DNA from 2 places in the Oceanisphaera submarina genome. Region 2 is predicted to be linked to the other one. Evidence: predicted binding sites of a transcription regulator. Region 2 holds the regulator's gene; the other holds the start of a gene.
What was found. Region 2 encodes sigma-54, which starts transcription at its own class of promoters, with help from an activator protein. Its sites were predicted from a motif close to TGGCACNGTTTTNGCTT; they were not measured.
Positions count from the first base shown of each region.

Region 1: the regulator sigma-54 is predicted to act here: its motif matches at 2,102-2,118, upstream of flgF (flagellar basal-body rod protein FlgF).

Region 1 is NZ_JBKGFN010000015.1:98,231-102,603, reverse strand. It holds gene ACLEIV_RS14510 (flagellar hook assembly protein FlgD) at 1-674, shown strand, start outside; gene flgE (flagellar hook protein FlgE) at 686-1,939, shown strand; gene flgF (flagellar basal-body rod protein FlgF) at 2,202-2,945, shown strand; gene flgG (flagellar basal-body rod protein FlgG) at 2,957-3,745, shown strand; gene flgH (flagellar basal body L-ring protein FlgH) at 3,771-4,373, shown strand, end outside.
Region 2 is NZ_JBKGFN010000011.1:45,713-50,085, reverse strand. It holds gene lptC (LPS export ABC transporter periplasmic protein LptC) at 1-45, shown strand, start outside; gene lptA (lipopolysaccharide transport periplasmic protein LptA) at 14-544, shown strand; gene lptB (LPS export ABC transporter ATP-binding protein) at 547-1,272, shown strand; gene ACLEIV_RS11600 (RNA polymerase factor sigma-54) at 1,323-2,762, shown strand; gene hpf (ribosome hibernation promoting factor) at 2,787-3,074, shown strand; gene ptsN (PTS IIA-like nitrogen regulatory protein PtsN) at 3,077-3,523, shown strand; gene rapZ (RNase adapter RapZ) at 3,534-4,373, shown strand, end outside.

The DNA of each region.
Region 1 (4,373 bases), on a different contig from region 2:
ACGGTCTGCAATGGCCCGGAGAGCAAAGCCCGGCCGAAAAAGCCGAAGATCCCAGCCGGGCCCAGTTGGGGCAGGAAGACTTTTTTGCATTGATGACCCAGCAACTGGCCTATCAGGATCCGTTCAAGCCGGCGGATAATTCCCAGATGATTGCCCAGATGACGTCCTTCACCACCGCCGACGGCATCAATCAGATGAGCGAAAAACTGTCGAGCCTAAGTGACGTCATGACCTCCAGCCAGGCGCTGCAGGCCTCCAGCCTGGTCGGGCAAAAAGTCTTGCTGCCCAGCAACCTGGCCTATTGGGATCAGTCTGAAGCGGTAGACGGCATCGCCGTAACCGGCGAGGGAGCTGATAACGTATTGATCAGAATAGAAAATGAAAAGGGTGAACTGGTGCGAACCATGTCACTGGACGGCCCGCAAAAAGGCAACGTGCCCTTTACCTGGGACGGCCTGAACGACAATGGCGAGCCGGCGCCCGAGGGCCGTTACAAAATCAAGGTCAGCGGCCTGATTGATAATCAACGTGAAGATCTTAATGCCCTGGCCTTTGGCAGGGTCGACAGCGTCACCCTGGGCAGTGCCACCAGCCCGACTCTGGTGAACCTTGCTGGTCTGGGGGGCATTCCTCTGAATCAGGTACTCGAAATAGCCGGCCGTAAAGCGGCATAAGGAGAACATTAATGTCTTTTAATATTGCCCTGAGCGGCGTTAACGCGGCCCAGAAAGATCTGGACGTAACCGCCAACAACATTGCCAACGTCAACACCCTCGGCTTTAAAGAGTCGCGGGCCGAATTTGCCGACGTGTATGCCAACTCCATTTTTTCCAACGCCAAGACCAGTACCGGCAGCGGTGTTCAAACCGCCTCCGTGTCCCAGCAGTTCCATCAGGGCGCCTTGCAGTTCACCAACAACTCGCTGGACATGGCCATCAACGGCAGCGGCTTTTTTGTAATGTCCAACGAGCAAGGCTCTCTGGATCGCACCTTTACCCGGGCCGGCGCCTTTCGACTCAATGATCAGGGTTTTATCACCAACTCCCAGGGACACTATTTACAGACCTACCAGGCCAATGCCGACGGCACCCCTGCCGGTCTGGGCCTGAACAGCACCCAGGCGCTGAAAATTCCCGACAAGGCCGGTGAACCCCAGGCAACTACAGAGGTCAATACCGGTATCAATTTGCCCGCCAAGGCCGGAGCCCTGGATCCGGCAAATTTCGACCCGGGTAATTCCGCCACTTATACGTCATCTACTTCATTGACCGTATACGACTCCTTGGGTGACACCCACACCATGACCCAGTATTTCGTCAAGGACAGTAATGCTGCGGCGGGCACTAACGAATGGCAGATGTATGTCTATGTTGATGGTCAAGAAGCGCTAGGTGGTCCGCAGCAATTGACCTTTGACAGCAGCGGTGTTTTGACGGCACCTCTGCCAACCGAGTTCACGACGAATGCTCTGGGCTTTACCAATGGCTCAGATCCGACTCAAACCTTAACCGTTAAAATCGACTCTGCCAGTCTTAATTCCGGTCCGTTCGAGGTGACCTCTTCCAGCCAGAATGGTACCACTGTCGGTCGACTGACCAAGGTGGATGTCGGCCCCGATGGCTTGGTGCAGGCCACCTACAGCAACGGTACTTCAGAAAACCTGGGCATAGTGGCCATGGCGCGCTTCCCCAACGATCAGGGCCTGACTCAGGTTGGCGATACCCAATGGCGGCAATCGCTGCTGTCGGGTGAAGCCGTGACCGGTCAGCCCAATACCGGCGTATTCGGTAAGGTCAGCGTGGCGGCGCTGGAGAGCTCAAACACCAACCTGACCAGCGAGTTGGTGGATTTGATCACCGCCCAGCGTAATTTTCAGGCCAACTCCCGGGCACTGGAAGTGAACAGCACCCTGCAGCAGACCATATTGCAAATCCGGTAAGAAATAGCCGTAGGCAATAAGCTTGAAGTCGAAAGAAATACACCGTTCCCCAAAGAGCGGTGTTTTATTATGTTCGGTGTTTTCAGTGGTGTCCGTCATCCTGACGACAGTCAGGATCTCGCTTTGATTTTTTGTTTATTCATGACTAACAGCTTTGTCTAATGGCACTAATCTTGCAGATGATTATGCAATCTAGTTTGTGCAATAGCTGACGTTCAGCATCACTCAGTACTTATTCGGCAACAACGTCGACGGAGCTGAAATGGATCATTTGCTTTATATCGCCATGTCTGGCGCCAAAGAAAACATGCACAGCGTGGCCCTGCGTGCCAACAATCTGGCCAACGCCAACACCACCGGCTTCAAGGCCGATATGGAGCAGGCCCGGGCCATGCAGGCCTTTGGTGAAGGCTTGCCCAGCCGGGTGTTTGCCATGGCCGAGCGGCCGGGGCAAAGTTTTGCCTCCGGTCCCATTCAGACCACGGGTCGGGATCTTGACGTTGCCGTGGCCGGCGACGGCTGGCTGGCGGTGGAGTCCAAGGACGGCTCCGAGGCTTACACCCGGTTCGGCAGCCTGCAGCTCACTCCCGAGGGCGTGCTGCAAACCAGCAACGGCCTCAACGTGCTGGACGACAACGGCGGGCCCATTTTTTTGCCGTTGCCGCTGGAAAAAATGGAAATCAACAAAGACGGCACCATCTTTGCGAGGTTGGAAGGCGAGCCCGCCAACGGCGGTGCAGAGCTGCAACGCATCAAGACGGTGTTGCCCGATAACGGTGACATCGAAAAAGGACTGGATGGTCTCTTCCGTCGTAAAGACGGTCAGCCCGAGGCACCTTCGGCGCAGGTGCAGCTGATTGCGGGCGCTCTGGAAGGCAGCAACGTCAACCCGGTGGCCGAAATGACCCACCTGATCGACTTGCAGCGCCGTTTCGAAACCCAGCTGAAGATGATGAGTCACGCCGAAGAGAATGACAAAGCCCATGCACAGCTGCTGCGTATCTAAAGGAGATTGCGATGAACCCCGCATTATGGATTAGTAAAACCGGCCTCGATGCCCAGCAGACCAATATTTCGGTCACCTCCAACAACCTGGCCAACGCCAGCACCGTCGGCTTCAAGAAAGGCCGGGCCATCTTCGAAGACCTGCTGTATCAGAACATTCACCAGCCCGGTGGCCGGGCGACCGCCGACACCAATCTGCCATCCGGCCTCATGCTGGGGGCGGGCAGCAAGGTGGTGGCCACCCAGAAAACCTTTACCCAGGGCAGCGTGCAAACCACCGATAACGCCCTGGATGTGATGATTGACGGCCGTGGCTTTCTTGAAGTCATGTTGCCCGACGGCACCACCGGCTACACCCGTAACGGTCAGTTTGCCCTCAATGAAGAAGGCATCATCGTTACCCCCGGCAACGGCTATCCGTTGCAGCCGGAAATGCAGATCCCCGCCAATGCCCAGAGCATCAGCGTGGGCACCAACGGCGAGGTATCGGTGCAACTGGCCGGTCAGGCCGAATCCCAGGTGATTGGCCAGTTGATCCTGACCGACTTCGCCAACCCGGCCGGTCTGCAACCCAAGGGTGAAAACCTCTATCTGGAAACCCAGTCGAGCGGTGCGGCACTGCAGGGCATTGCCGGGGCCGACGGCTACGGCACCATCAAGCAGGGTATGCTGGAAACCTCCAACGTCAACGTCACCGAAGAGCTGGTTAACCTGATCCAGGCCCAGAGGGTGTACGAAATGAACTCCAAGGTGATCTCGTCGGTTGATGAAATGATGGCTTACGTCAACCAGCAGCTGTAACGGGTCTTTAAACAGGGTGAGTGTAATGCGTAGCATAATGACGGCATTGGTTCTGGGGCTTGGCGGACTGGCGGGCTGCACCAGCACCCCCTATACCCCCAAACCGGATGATCCCGCCTTTGCGCCGGTGATCCCCAGCCTGAGCGAACAGCAGCTGGAACCCAACGGCGGTATTTTCAGGGACAACTACGCCAACAGCCTGTATTCCGACATCAAGGCGCACCGGGTTGGCGACATCATTACCGTCGATTTGGCCGAGTCTACCCGTGCCCAGAAGCGCGCCACTACCCAGCAGGGAAAAGACTCCAGTCTGAACATCAACCCGCTCAGTCTCGGGGGGGCGCCGGTCAACATCGGCGGTTACCCACTACAGGCTTCCATGTCGAGCAACAACGAATTCGACGGTCAGGCCAACACCAACCAGAGCAACAGCCTGCAGGGCAGCATTACCGTCAGCGTGGCCCAGGTGCTGGCCAACGGTAACCTGCTGGTGCAGGGCGAAAAGTGGATAATGCTGAATACCGGCGAAGAATACGTGCGCATCAGCGGCATGATACGGCCGCAGGATATCGGTGCCGACAACAGGGTAGAGTCGACCCGGGTTGCCAATGCCCGCATCTATTACGGC
Region 2 (4,373 bases):
GTGGAATTACTGCATGAAACCCGGGCAACCTACTTTACTCCTTAGCATCGGCGGCCTGCTGGCCCTGAGCCTGAGCCTGGCCGAGGCCAAAGAGGCTGATTTCAGCCAGCCGGTAACCATAGATGCCGGTCGCCAGCTGGTGGAGCTGGCCGACAACAAGGTGACCTTCAGCGAGCGGGTCGTGGTCAAACAGGGCACCATGGATGTGCGAGCCGACAGACTGGTGGTGATCCGCACCGAACAGGGTCTGCAATCGATGACCGCCCACGGCGCGCCAGCCACCTACTACCAGGTGCTGGACAACGGCCAGCCGGTCAAGGCCGAGGCCCGGGAGATCCACTACGATATGAAGGCACGCACCCTCACCCTATTGAAGGAGGCGAAGCTGAAGCAGAACGACAATATCGTGACCGGCTATCGTATTCGCTACCATATCGACAAGGAACAGATGGAAGCCGAAAGCCAGGGTGGAGCAGACCGCGTTACCACCATTTTTCTGCCTGAACAGCTGCAGGACATGAATAAAAAAGAGATACAGAACTGATCATGGCAACACTGAAAGCCCGCGGGCTGCAGAAGAGTTACAAGGGCCGTCAGGTAGTGGCCGATGTCAGCCTGACCGTCAATACCGGCCAGATCGTCGGCCTGCTCGGCCCCAACGGGGCCGGCAAGACCACCTCTTTCTACATGATAGTGGGCCTGGTACAGCGCGACGCCGGCAGCATCACCATCGACGAGCAGGACATCAGCTATCAGCCGATGCATGTGCGAGCCCGCGCCGGTATCGGTTATCTGCCCCAGGAAGCCTCCATTTTTCGGCGTCTGAGCGTAGCCGACAACTTAATGGCGGTACTCGAAACCCGCAAGGATCTGGACGCCGCCGGCCGCGACGAGAAAATGGAGCAGCTGCTGGAAGAGTTCAATATCACCCATATCCGCGACAGTGCCGGTATGAGTCTGTCAGGTGGTGAACGCCGACGGGTGGAAATTGCCCGCGCACTGGCGGCCGATCCGCGCTTCATACTGCTGGATGAACCCTTCGCCGGAGTCGATCCCATCTCGGTAATCGACATCAAGAAAATCATTCTGCACCTGCGCGATAGAGGCCTGGGGGTGCTGATCACCGATCACAACGTGCGCGAGACGCTGGACGTCTGCGAGCGGGCCTACATTGTCAGTCATGGTCATCGTATCGCCGCCGGCACCCCGGCCGAAATCCTCGCGAACGAGCAGGTCAAGAAAGTCTATCTGGGTGAACAATTCAGCCTCTAAGCTGACCCGCTGGAGCCCCATGCGGTTGATATAGAAGGACTTTACCAACGATGAAGCCAACTCTTCAGTTACGTATGGGACAGCAGCTGACCATGACCCCCCAGTTGCAACAGGCCATTCGTCTGCTGCAACTGTCGAGCCTGGAACTGCAACAGGAAATTCAGCTGGCCCTGGAAAGCAACCCCCTGCTGGAACAGGAAGAGCCGGACAGCATCGAGGTGGCCGACGGCGGCAACGACGAGCAGATGGCCGCCGATACCGCCATGGAGCAGAATCAGCTGTCCGACGAACTGCCGATGGACACCCACTGGGACGATATCTATACCACCTCAACCGGCAGCGCCGGGAACGGCGGCCTTCCCGAAGGCATGGAGGATACCGTCTACCAGGGAGAAACCACGGAAACGCTGCAGGATTACCTGCTGTGGCAGATGCAACTGACCCCTTTCAGCGAGACCGATCAGGCCATAGCACTGGCCATTATCGACGCCATCGATGATGCCGGCTACCTGACTCAGGGTCTGGAGGATATCCTCACCGCCGTCTCCGGCGGCGAACAGGAGATAGAAGCAGATGAAGTGGAGGCGGTGCTGAAGCGCATCCAGCATTTCGACCCTATCGGCGTCGCCGCCCGCAGCGTGCAGGAATGCCTGCGCATTCAGCTGGACCCTTTTCCCGCCGACACTCCCTGGCTGAACGAGGCCCGTCTCGTCATTGACCGGCACATGGATCTGCTCGGCACCCGGGACTACCGCAGCCTGCAACGCAAGACCAGACTGAAAGAAGAAGAGCTCAGGGAAGTACTGTCCCTGATCCAGCAGCTGGAGCCCAGACCGGGTAACAGCGTGCTTCAGAGCAGCTCCGAATATGTGATTCCGGACGTGGTGGTCACCAAGCGACAGGGTGGCTGGGTCGCCGAACTCAACCCGGAAGCCATGCCCAAGGTCAGGCTGAACCAGACCTATGCCGCCATGGCCCGCCAACCCAGAAACAGCGAAGACGGCCAGTTTATCCGCAACCACTTGCAGGACGCCAAGTGGTTTATCAAGAGTCTCGAGAGTCGAAATGAGACCCTGCTCAAGGTTGCCAATTGTATTGTGGAACAACAACAGGCATTCTTTGAGTATGGGCCCGAGGCCATGAAGCCGATGGTGCTGAATGATGTGGCCGAGGCGGTGGAAATGCACGAATCCACCATCTCCCGGGTCACCACCCAGAAATTCATGCATACCCCCAGAGGGGTGTTTGAACTGAAGTATTTTTTCTCCAGCCATGTGGGTACCGATGATGGTGGAGAATGTTCGTCGACGGCAATTCGTGCCCTGATCAGGAAACTGGTCGGTGCGGAAAACCCGGCCAAGCCACTGAGCGACAGCAAAATTGCCCAGCTGCTGGCCGAACAGGGGATACAGGTGGCCAGGCGGACCATCGCCAAGTACAGGGAATCGCTGGCCATCCCCCCTTCCAATCAGCGTAAACGCCTGATGTAAAGGCAGACCTAGAAGGAAGACGATATGCAAATAAATCTGACTGGACACCATGTAGACATCACGGACTCCCTGCGTGACTATGTGAACAGCAAGTTTTCCCGACTGGAGCGTCATTTCGACAACATTACCAATGTACACGTCGTCCTCACACTCGAAAAATTGCAGCAGGTTGCCGAAGCTAAAATCCACCTCAGCGGCGGCGAAATCTTTGCCAACTCTCAACATGACGATATGTACGCCGCCCTCGATGGCTTGATCGACAAGCTCGATCGCCAAATAATCAAACACAAAGAGAAGCTCAAGCAAAAATAACCATGGAAGTCGCCGACATACTGAGCAGGGGCTGCACCCGCAGTGCAGTCCCCTGCACGAGCAAAAAACGTGCGCTGGAAATCATCAGCGAGCTGGCCGCCCTGCACCTCAACATCAGCAGTCAGCAGCTGTTTGACTGCCTGCTGGCCCGGGAAAAAATGGGTAGCACCGGTATCGGTAACGGTATCGCCATTCCTCATGGTCGTATCAGCGATGACAACCGGGCGACGGCGGTTTTACTCACCTTTGCCGAACCGGTAGAGTTCGATGCCATCGACAATCAGCCGGTTGGCCTGGTGTTCGCCCTGCTGGTACCGGAGCAGGAGTGTAAACAGCATCTCAAGACGCTGTCATTGATTGCCGAAAAGCTCAGTAACAAGCAGGTCTGCAAGCAGTTGCGCCAGGCCGGCAGCGATGACGAGCTCTATAACATCATGGTTTCTTCCTGAGGAGAGCAATATGCAGTTGGTGATCGTCAGTGGCCGTTCGGGCTCGGGGAAAACCGTAGCCCTGCGTGTGCTTGAGGATCTGGGCTATTACTGTGTCGATAATCTCCCCGTCGAGCTGCTGCCCGAGCTGGTACAGATGCGTCGACGCAAGCCCGGCGAGGTGGCGGTCAGTATCGATGTACGCAACCTGCCCGACGGTGCCGACAAACTGGAGGCCTGCCTGGCCGAAGTTAGCGCCATGGAAGGAGTCAGCCTGTCCAGCATCTTCATCGATGCAGACAACGCCGCCCTTATTCGCCGCTTCGGCGACACCCGCCGGCTGCATCCCCTGTCTCGTCTCAGCCTGACCCTGGACGAAGCCATCCGTCAGGAAACCCACCTGCTGTCGCCCCTGTCTTCCGCCGCCGATCTGCGTATCGATACCTCCGATCTCAGTATTCACGATCTGAGCGAAATTATCCGCGCGCGCATTCTCGGCAAGAAGGAACGCGAGCTGAACTGGGTGTTCGAGTCCTTCGGTTACAAATACGGTATCTCTCAGGATGCGGATTTCGTATTCGATGCCCGCTTCCTGCCCAATCCTCACTGGATAGCGGAACTGAGGCCTTTTACCGGCCAGGACGAACCGGTCGCCGGCTACCTGAACAGCCAGCCCGAGGTCACCAAATACCTGTGGCAGATTGAAAACCTGCTGGTCACCTGGATGCCACACCTGGAACGCAACAACCGCAGCTACGTGACCGTCGCCATCGGCTGTACCGGCGGCAAACACAGATCCGTTTATATCGTCGAGCAGCTTGCGCGGGTGTTCCGGCAGATGGGGAAAAGCGTGCAGCTGCGCCACCGCACT